DNA from 2 places in the Nonomuraea sp. NPDC051191 genome. Region 1 is predicted to be linked to the other one. Evidence: riboswitches for the same ligand, from Rfam matches in the RefSeq annotation. Region 1 holds a riboswitch; the other holds the start of a gene.

Region 1 (5,270 bases):
CGGCGTAGCGGCACTGGGCGGTCAGGATCCGGTACTGCTGCTTGCTCACTTCCTGCTGCTCGATGCCGTCCCCAGAGGCGGCAGCCGGTCCGATCGTGGTCAGAGCCACGATCGCGGCCACAGCGGCGATCTTCATCATAGTTCCCCTGAGGGGGTCCGTACCGCCAGGGGCGATCGTCAAACCTTAGGCTGATCGCCATGCTGACGCTCCGGTACGACGAGCCCGCCCCCGACTGGGAAGGACACGTCCTTCCGATCGGCAACGGAGCGCTCGGCGCGTGCGTGTTCGGGACCCTCGGGACGGAACGCGTCCAGCTCAACGAGAAGTCGTTGTGGACCGGCGGTCCGGGCAGCGCGGAGCCCGGCGCGTCGGGGAACTGGCCCGAGGAGCGGCCCGGCGCGCTGGACGCCGTGCGCCGGATGATCGACGAGCGGGGTTCGGTCGCGCCGGAGGAAGTGGCCGGAATCCTCGGAAACCCGTCCTACAGCACGGTGGGGCACATCCCCGGGTTCGGGGCGTACCAGAATTTCGGTGAGCTGCTGCTCGACGTGACCGGTGGTTTCTCGGGCGGCTACCGGCGCACGCTCGACCTGGAGACGGCGGTGGCCGCCGTGACGTACGAGGACGCCGACGGCGTGGTGCTCACCAGGGAATATTTCGCCTCGTACCCGGCGAAGGTCATCGTCGGACGGCTGACGGCGGCACGCCCGGGGCGGGTGGGGTTCACGTTACGGTTCGGCACAGCGCACCCAGGCGGGGAGGAAGTGACCGCCGAGGCGGGACGGCTGCGCGTCCGGGGCGTGCTGGCCGACAACGGCCTGGTGTACGAGGGCCAGGTCCAGGTGCTGACCGAGGGCGGCACCCGTACGGACGAGGGCGACCGCGTCGTCGTGACCGGCGCCGACAGCGCGGTGTTCGTGTTCTCGGCGGGCACCGACCACGCGCCCGTCCATCCCGGTTACCGGGGCCCGGACCCGGCGGCGCGGGTCACGGCGGCCGTGGACGCGGCGGCGCGCCGGCCGTACGGGGAGCTGCGGGCCGAGCACGAGGCCGACCACCGGGCGCTGTTCGGCCGGGTCCGCCTGGACCTCGGCCAGATCATGCCCGACCTGCCGACCGACCGCCTGCTGGCCGGCTACGAAGGGGCCGCGAGCCCGTCCGACAAGGCGCTGGAGACGCTGTACTTCCAGTACGGCCGGTACCTGCTGATCGCCTCCTCCCGCCCCGGCTCGCTGCCGGCCAACCTCCAGGGGGTGTGGAACGCGTCCAACTCGCCGCCCTGGGAGTCCGACTACCACACCAACATCAACCTCCAGATGAACTACTGGCCCGCCGGGCCGGCGAACCTGGCCGAGACGGCGGTGCCGTACCAGGAGTTCGTGGCGGGGCTGCGCGCGCCCGGACGCGAGACCGCCAGGTCGATCTTCGGCACCGAGGGGTGGGTGGTGCACTCCAACACCAACCCGTTCGGGTTCACAGGGGTGCACGACTGGCCCACGTCGTTCTGGATGCCGGACGCGGCCGGCTGGCTGGTGCGCCAGCTCTACGAGCGTTACCTGTTCGACGGCGACGAGGGTTACCTGCGCGGGCACGCCTACCCGGCGATGCGCGAGGCCGCCGAGTTCTGGCTGGCCAACCTGCGTCCCGACGTGCGCGACGGCAGCCTGGTCGTCTCGCCCGCCTACTCGCCCGAGCACGGCGACTTCACCGCGGGCGCGGCCATGCCGCAGCAGATCGTCCGGGACCTGTTCGCCTGCACGGCCGAGGCCGCGCGGACGCTCGGCGTGGACGCCGAGTTCGCCGGACGGCTGCGCGCGGCGGCCGACCGGCTCGATCCCGGGCTGCGCGTCGGCTCCTGGGGGCAGCTCCAGGAATGGAAGGCCGACCTCGACGACCCCGCCGACCGGCACCGGCACGTCTCCCAGCTCTACGCCCTGCACCCCGGCACGCAGCTCACCGCTCCCGAGCACTTGGCGGCGGCGCGTACGACCCTCGAAGCCCGCGGCGACGGAGGCACGGGCTGGAGCATGGCCTGGAAGGTCAACTTCTGGGCCCGGCTCAAGGACGGCGACCGCGCGCTGAGCATGCTGAGCGGGCAATTGCGGTCCAGCACGCTGCCGAACCTGTGGGACACGCATCCGCCGTTCCAGATCGACGGGAACCTCGGCGCGACCGCAGGGGTGGCCGAGATGCTGCTCCAGAGCCACGCCGGCGTCGTCGAGCTGCTGCCCGCGCTGCCGTCCGCCTGGCGCGCGGGCTCCTTCGACGGGCTGCGCGCCCGCGGCGGCTTCTCGGTGGGGGTGACCTGGACGGACGGCGTGCCGGCCGAGGTCAGGCTGACGTCGGCGCGCGGCGGGACCGCCCGGCTGCGCGGCCCCGGGTTCGCGCTCGACCTGGAGACTAGGGCAGGGGAGAGCTACGCGCTGTCGCCAGCACGCTGAACCAGGTGCGGTGGGTCACGCTCGACTCGTGCCAGGCGACCGCGAACCCGGCCGAGTCCAGCGCCGTGAGCAGGTCGCCGGCGTCGCGATGGACGAACCAGCGCTCGTACTCGGTCCGGTAGGGCACCGGCTCCCACCCCTCGCTGTCGCCCAGGGCGGTGGTCAGCGCGAGCACCCCGCCGGGGCGCAGTGTCGCGTGCCAGGCGCGCAACGTCGACTCGGTCTGCTCGGACGGCACGTGCACGAGGGCCGCGGCCGACCAGATGCCGTCCAGGGACGCGGGCGCCAGCGGCGGGTGCCGCAGATCGCCCAGGACGGTGGGAACGCCTCGCCCGGCGGCGAGAGCGGCCATCCCGATCGACAGGTCCACGCCCACGGTGGACAGGCCGCGTCCGGTGAACCAGGCCGACTCGCGCCCGGGGCCGCACCCCAGGTCGGCGACCGTGGCTCCGGCGGGAAGGGATGAGGCGAACCGTTCGCGGAAGGCCGCGAACGAAGGAAGAGGAGCGGCGAACCGCTCGTCGAACTGGTTCGCGATGACGTCGTAGGTGGCGGTCGTGTGCGCAATGGGATCAGACATCCCCTTGATCCTGCCACGCGCGAGGTTATGATCGCGGTGACCAACGCGGGAGCCCGGTGTGGACCGGGCTGAGAGGACGGCTGCCAGCCGCCGACCGCCAGAACCTGCTCCGGATAATGCCGGCGAAGGGAGTTTGCGCGATGAGCGACGCGCGCTTTTCCAAGATCCACATCGGTGACCTCCAGGTGCCCATGCGCGAGGTCAGGCTGTCGAACGGCACGTCGGTGCGGCTCTACGACACCTCAGGGCCGTCGCGTACCGACCGCTCGGCGTGGGGGTCCCCGGTCACCCAGCTCGGCGCCGCGCGGCGCGGGGTGGTCACCAAGGAGATGGAGTTCGTGGCCGTCCGGGAGGGCATGGCGCCCGAGTTCGTACGGCAGGAGGTCGCGGCCGGCCGGGCGGTCATCCCCGCCAACGTCAACCATCCCGAGTCCGAGCCGATGGCCATCGGCAGGAACTTCCTGGTCAAGATCAACGCCAACATCGGCAACTCGGCCGTCACCTCCTCGATCGAGGAGGAGGTCGAGAAGATGACCTGGGCCACCCGCTGGGGCGCCGACACGGTCATGGACCTGTCCACCGGGCCGAACATCCACGAGACCCGCGAGCAGATCATCCGCAGCTCGCCCGTACCGGTCGGGACCGTGCCGATCTATCAGGCGCTGGAGAAGGTGGGCGGGCGTCCGGAGGCGCTGTCGTGGGAGGTCTACCGCGACACCCTGATCGAGCAGTGCGAGCAGGGCGTCGACTACGTGACGGTGCACGCGGGCGTGCGGCTGGCGCACGTGCCGCTGACCGTCCGCCGCAGGACCGGGATCGTCTCGCGGGGCGGTGCGATCATGGCCGCCTGGTGCCTGGCCCACCACCGCGAGAGCTTCCTGTACGAGCACTTCGACGAGATGTGCGCCCTGCTGGCCCGCTACGACGTGACGTTCTCGCTGGGCGACGGCCTGCGCCCGGGGTCGATCGCGGACGCCAACGACGAGGCCCAGTTCGCCGAGCTGCGCACCCTGGGCGAGCTGACCAAGGTCGCGCACGCGCACGACGTGCAGGTGATGATCGAGGGCCCCGGCCACGTGCCCATGCACAAGATCAAGGAGAACGTCGACCTGCAGCGCGAGCTCTGCGACGACGTGCCGTTCTACACCCTCGGCCCGCTCGTCACCGACATCGCACCCGGCTACGACCACATCACCTCGGGCATCGGCGCCGCCATGATCGCCTGGTACGGCACCGCCATGCTCTGCTACGTCACCCCCAAGGAGCACCTGGGCCTGCCGAACCGGGACGACGTCAAGACCGGCGTGATCACGTACAAGATCGCGGCGCACGCGGCGGACCTGGCCAAGGGCCACCCGCAGGCCCAGGCGTGGGACGACGCGCTCTCGGACGCCCGGTTCGAGTTCCGCTGGGAGGACCAGTTCGACCTGTCGCTCGACCCGGACACCGCCCGCGCCTTCCACGACGAGACCCTGCCCGCCGCGCCCGCCAAGACCGCGCACTTCTGCTCGATGTGCGGCCCGAAGTTCTGCTCGATGAAGCTCAGCCACGAGGTACGGGCGGGCATGGCCGACAAGGCGGCCGAGTTCACCCGGAAGGGCGGCACGATCTACCTGTAGCCCGCCGCGGTCAGCCGGGCAGCGTCTCGCCGCCGATCGGGGCCAGCACCTCACCCGTGTAGTACGAGGACAGCCGGTCGGCGGCGAAGAACACGTACGAAGGGGCGATCTCGTCGGGGTCGGCGGCCCGCTTCATGGGCACCTGCGCGCCGAACGTCTCCACCTTCTCCTCCGGCATCGTGGCCGGGATCAGCGGCGTCCAGACCGGGCCGGGGGCGACGGCGTTGATCCTGATGCCGCGTTCGACCAGGTTCTGGGCCATGGAGTAGGTGAAGGCGTTGATCGCGCCCTTCGTCGCGGCGTAGTCGATGAGATTCCTGTTGCCGCGCAGGCCGTTGATCGAGGAGGTGTTCACGATCGCGCAGCCCTCCCGCAGGTGCGGCAGCGCGGCCTTGGTGACGCGGTAGTAGCTGTGGATGTTGACCGCGAACGTGTGCTCCCACTGCTCGTCCGGGAGCTCCTCCAGGGAGTCCACCGGCGCCTGGTAGGCCACGTTGTTGACCAGCACGTCGAGGCCGCCGAGCTCGGCGACGGCCTGCTCCACGACCGCCACGCAGTGGTCGCGGTCGGCCAGGTCGCCGGGCAGCAGCACGCAGCGCCGCCCCTCCCGCTCGACCAGGCCGCGGGTG
Region 2 (5,270 bases), on a different contig from region 1:
ACCGTGGTGCCGTTCGGCGGGAACGAGATCGTCGCGGGCGGCGGCGCGGCGGTCAAGTGGGACCGGCTCAAGGCGCTGGCCCTCTTCGACGCCCTGAAGGCCGACAAGCCGGTGCCGAAGGAGATCGTGGACGCGGGCTGACCCGTCCCCTGAGGCGCGCTCCCGGCGCGCCTCACAGGACTGCGGATCAGCTCGTGGCGGCGACGGTCGCGGCGGTGGTGGTGGTGAGGATGACGGCCGCCGTGATGGCGCTGATCGTCTTGGCGACCGCCTGGCCGGCCCACTCGCCCTCGGCGATCTCCTTGACGCGCCCGCGGTCGGCGCCGGGAAACGCCTTGAGGTCGAGCTTCGCCGCGTACATGATCGCGATCAGGGTGGCCGTGCGCTGGTCGGGCTCGGCGCCGGTGAGGACGGCCGTCACGCGTTCGCGCACGTCGGCCTCCACCTGAGGGTCGGACTCCGGCCAGCGGGTGGTCGGGAAGATCCCCAGGACCTTCCTGCGCTCCTCGGCCAGCACGCCCGACTCGGCGAGCCTGGTGAGCAGCCGCCAGCGCAGCTTGCCCGACTGCAACCGCTGCACCCACCACGCGGGCTTCCTGGCCTTGCCGTCCTCGGCCATGCGTGCGAGGGCGGCGTCGAGCTCCTCGTCGCCCAGCGGGGCCGGGTCCTTGACCGTCACCTTGTCGTCGGCCAGTTCCACGCGGCCCGCGGCGGCCAGCTCGGCGAGGATCGCGCCGCCGAGCGCGGGGTCGAGCTGGATGCCCCCGATGAGCTGCCTGCCTTCCTCCTCGCTGTAGGCGAGCAGGAGGAGTTCTTCGGCGATCGTCACGGTCATGCCTCGACACTAACCTCCCAGCATGAGCATTTCGGAAAAACTTCACGCGATCGGACGTCCGCTGCTCCAGGCGCAGCTCGACCATCCCACGGTGGCCGGGATCGGGCGTGGCGACCTGCCGGAGCCGGTCTTCCGGTCCTGGCTGGAGCAGGACTACCTGTACCTGCTCGACTACGTGCGGGTGTTCTCCAGGCTGGCCTGGCAGGCGCCGGACGGGCATCTGGGGGACCTGGTGGATCTGGCGCACGCGACGTACCACGACGAGTTGCGCCTGCATCGGTCGTTGTCGGCGGAGTTCGGGGCCGACCTGGACAACGCGGTGAAGGGGCCGGCGTGTGTGGCGTACACGGCGTTCCTGTTGGAGGCGGCGGGGTCTTATGGGGAGGGGCTGGCCGCGCTTTATCCGTGCATGTGGGGATATTCGAGTCTTGGGAAGATCCTTGCGGAGAACCCGCCCGCCGAGCCGCGTTACCGGGCCTGGGTGGACACGTACGCCGATCCCGGTTTCGCGGCGCTGACCGTACGGATCGGGCAGATGATCGACGAGGCCGACCCCGATCCTGTACGGGCGGAGGCGCTGTTCACCGAGGGCATGGCCCACGAACTCGCCTTCTGGGACGTGCCGTAGTCGCGTGACGGCCCGGCGCGCGCCATACCCTGGTGGCATGCCGGAACTTCCCGAAGTGGAGTCGCTCACCCACTTCCTGCGCGAGCGGGCGGTCGGCCGTTCGATCGCGGGCGTGGACGTCGTCGCCTTCCAGGCGCTCAAGACGTTCGACCCGCCGGTCACCGCGCTCGGCGGGCTCACCGTCACGGGCGTGTCGAGGCACGGCAAGTTCCTCGACCTCGACTGCGACGGCCTGCACCTGATCATCCACCTGGCCCGCGCCGGCTGGCTGCGCTGGCGTGACGACCTGTCCGGCGCGCGGCCGGTGCGGCCGGGCAAGGGGCCGCTGGCCGTACGCGTACGGCTGGCGCCCGACGACGACGGCCTGGCCCCCGGGTTCGAGCTGACCGAGGCCGGCACGCAGAAGCGGCTGGCCGTCTACGTCACCGACAAGCCGGAGGACGTCCCGGGCGTCGCCGCCCTGGGCCCCGACCCGCTCGACGACGCCTTCACCGTCGAGGCGCTCAAGCGCATCGTGGGCGGCAACCGTGCCCAGATCAAGGGCCTGCTGCGCGACCAGAAGGTGATCGCCGGCATCGGCAACGCCTACTCCGACGAGGTGCTGCACGCCGCCAGGATGTCGCCGTTCAAGATCGCGGCGACGCTGACCGACGCGCAGATCGCCGACCTGCACGAGGCCATCGTGACGACGTTGCACGACGCCGTGGAGCGGGCGCACGGGCTGGCGGCCAAGGACCTCAAGGCGGAGAAGAAGTCCGGGCTGCGCGTGCACAACCGGGCGGGCCAGCCGTGCGACGTGTGCGGCGACACGATCCGCGAGGTGTCGTTCGCCGACTCCTCGCTCCAGTACTGCCCGACCTGCCAGACGGGCGGCAGGCCGCTGGCCGACCGGCGGATGTCGCGCCTGCTCAAGTAGGGTCCGGGGCGCGGGATGATGGAAGCATGACCGTTCCAGAGATCGAGGCCACCGCCGTTCCCGACGACGCCTACCTGCTCGACGTCCGCGAACAGGACGAATGGCTGGCCGGCCACGCCCCCGAGGCCGTGCACATCCCCATGTCGCAGATCCAGGGCCGCGTCGAGGAGGTGCCCGCCGACCGCACCGTCTACGTAGTGTGCCGGGTGGGCGGCCGGTCGATGCAGGTCACGGCGTGGCTCAACCAGCTCGGGCGCGACGCCGTCAACGTGGGCGGCGGCATGCAGTCGTGGGAGTTCGCCCGCCGTCCGATGGTCAGCGAGACCGGACAGCAGCCGTTCGTGGCCTGAATGCCCCACTGTGGCGGTTCTGCCGCCATTGAGGCATGATGAGGGCGCCAACTGCATAGTCGCGGGAGCTCGGGGTGCCGGGCTGAGAGGGCAGTAACACAGCCGCTGCCGACCGCCTGAACCTGTCCGGGTAATGCCGGCGTAGGGAGTGTGCGATGACGCATGTCGTCGACGAAGTACCGCTGACCCTTGACGGCGCGCCCCCCAAGACCCTCGGCGTCCTCGACCAGGGCGCGCTCTGGGCCAACCTCGGCGTCAGCCTCCTCGGTTTCTCCGGGGCGCTCATCCTGATCGACCCGCTGGGCGGCGCGCCGCTCAGCCTCGTGGCCGCGCTCACGGCCGCCGTGGTCGGCAGCCTCATCGGCACCGCCATGGTGGGCCTGTCGGCCATTCCCGGCACGCAGACCGGGCGGCCGGCGATGGTGCTGCTGCGCGGGCTGTTCGGGGCGAAGATGTCGTACGTCCCGTCCGTGCTGAACATCGTGCAGATGCTCGGCTGGGGGGCCTTCGAGCTCTGGGTGATCGCCAAGGCCGCGAACGCCATCTTCGGGGACGTCCCGTACCAAATGTGGGTCGTGGTGGCGGGCGTGCTGACCACCGCGCTGGCCGTCTGGCCGCTCGGGTCGATCAGGCTGCTGCGCCGGTACGTGACCGTCGGCGTGATCGTGTCGCTGATCTGGTTCACCGTGTCGTTCCTGGGCGAGGCGCCGACGTACACGGGCGGGTCGTGGACGGCCTTCGCCCCGGCCGTCGACTACGTGATCGCCCTATCGGTGTCGTGGGTGCCGATGGCCGCCGACTTCGCCAGGCACTCGCGCTCCAGCCGGGCCGCCTTCACCGGCGTCGTCGGCGGCTACACCGTCGCCCAGGTGGCCTGCCTGGCCCTCGGCGTGTACGCGGTGGCCATCGCGGGCGCCCAGGCGGTCCAGGCCGACGGCATGGTCGTGTTCCAGCCGTTCGTCGTGGCGCCGCTGGGCGCGCTGTTCTTCGGCATCCTGGTGCTGCGCGAGACCGACCAGTCCTTCGCCAACGTCTACTCCACCACCGTCTCGCTCCAGAACCTCATGCCGAAGGTCGACCGGCGGGTCGTCTCCACCGCGATCGGCGTGCTCACCACCGCGATCGCCCTGGTCGTGGACGTCACCTCCTACGGCGCGTTCCTCGGCGTGATCGGCGCGGTGTTCGTGCCGATGTTCGCGGTGCTGGCCGTCGACTACTTCGTGCTCGGCGGCGCCGCCCGCTGGAACACCGCCGAGGACGCGCCTTCGCGCTGGCTGATGCTGCTGCCGTGGGCGCTCGGCTTCGCCGCCTACTGGTTCACCACCTCGACGCCCACCGTCGCCGGCTGGGACGACTTCTGGGCGGCCGCCCGCGACGCGGTCGGCTTCACACGGGAGACGTGGATGAACGGCGCGCTCGGCGGCGCGCTCGTCGCCGCCCTGGTGACCCTGCTGATCGGTGGGCTGACCGGTGGGCTGACCGGTGGGCTGACCGGTGGGCTCACCAGGGGCCTGCGCCGGTCAGCGGGCCGTTGAGACGCGGCGCTCGACGTTGAGCAGGTGCTGCTTGGCGGCCACGCCTCCGGCGTAGTCGCCGAGCTCGCCGTCCTCACGGACCACCCGATGGGAGGGCACGATCACGCAGACGGGGTTGGCGCCGACCGCGTTGCCGACCGCGCGCAGCGCGCGCGGCCGTCCGATGCTCGCGCCGATCTCCTCGTACGTCGTGGTCGTGCCGTAGGGGACGGCCATGGTCTTCTGCAGCACGCTACGGGCGAACGGCGTGGCCAGCGCGAGGTCGACCGGCGTGGCGAACGTGCGCAGCCGCCCGGAGAAGTACGCGTCGAGCTCCCGGCGCACCGGGTCGAGACGGCGGGCGTCGGGCCCGATGAACGTGCCGACCTCCTTGGCCACCCGCTCGTACACGACGTTCTCGGACTCGAAACTGCAGGCCGCGATGCCTTTCCCGGTGACCGCCAGGACCAGCCTGCCCACGGCGCCGTCGTAGGTGCCGAACGCGATGTGCGGCGGGCCCTCGCCCTTGTAGGTGTTGGAGGTCACTCTCAGCAGGGCATCGAGGTCGCTGCTCGACATGCCTCTCACCCGTTTCAGCCACCGGAATCTTCGTGAGCGCAGCGTATCGGACGGATCGCCCGTCAGACCCACCACGCCACGTGCACTATGGAGGTGTGGGGGACACATGGGTCGGCAGTGACGAGGAGATCGCTCGCGCTGTGCTCGCCGGTTCCCCCAACGCCGTGGTGGCGCTCGACCGCGACCAGAGCGTGCTGGTCTGGAACGCGGCGGCCGAGCAGCTGTTCGGCTGGACGGCCGCCGAGATGCTGGGGCGCCGGGCGCCGATCGTCCCCGACGAGCTGACCGCCGAGCACAACGCGGTGCTGGAGCGCGTACGGACCGGGGGGCAGGTGTCGTTGCGCACCAAGCGCGTCCACAAGGACGGCGGCGCGCTCGACCTGCGGGTGGACATCAACGCCCTGCGCCTGGGCAACTCCGTGGTCGGCTACGTCTGCGTCCACCATCC

The links. Region 1 has a riboswitch for thiamine pyrophosphate ahead of thiC (phosphomethylpyrimidine synthase ThiC). Riboswitches for the same ligand answer to the same signal wherever they lie in the genome.
Region 2: another riboswitch for thiamine pyrophosphate. It lies ahead of ACIA8R_RS02565 (purine-cytosine permease family protein); the one in region 1 lies ahead of thiC (phosphomethylpyrimidine synthase ThiC).

What each region holds. Positions count from the first base shown of each region.
Region 1 covers NZ_JBITEZ010000007.1:89,697-94,966, forward strand. Annotated here, with positions in the region: gene ACIA8R_RS21280 (hypothetical protein) at 1-139, opposite strand, end outside; gene ACIA8R_RS21285 (glycosyl hydrolase family 95 catalytic domain-containing protein) at 199-2,442, shown strand; gene ACIA8R_RS21290 (class I SAM-dependent methyltransferase) at 2,402-3,022, opposite strand; TPP riboswitch at 3,058-3,170, shown strand; gene thiC (phosphomethylpyrimidine synthase ThiC) at 3,163-4,641, shown strand; gene ACIA8R_RS21300 (SDR family oxidoreductase) at 4,652-5,270, opposite strand, start outside.
Region 2 covers NZ_JBITEZ010000001.1:542,661-547,930, forward strand. Annotated here, with positions in the region: gene ACIA8R_RS02540 (LCP family protein) at 1-141, shown strand, start outside; gene ACIA8R_RS02545 (GPP34 family phosphoprotein) at 188-835, opposite strand; gene ACIA8R_RS02550 (TenA family protein) at 858-1,463, shown strand; gene ACIA8R_RS02555 (DNA-formamidopyrimidine glycosylase family protein) at 1,501-2,379, shown strand; gene ACIA8R_RS02560 (rhodanese-like domain-containing protein) at 2,406-2,729, shown strand; TPP riboswitch at 2,781-2,894, shown strand; gene ACIA8R_RS02565 (purine-cytosine permease family protein) at 2,885-4,264, shown strand; gene ACIA8R_RS02570 (methylated-DNA--[protein]-cysteine S-methyltransferase) at 4,250-4,822, opposite strand; gene ACIA8R_RS02575 (ATP-binding protein) at 4,918-5,270, shown strand, end outside.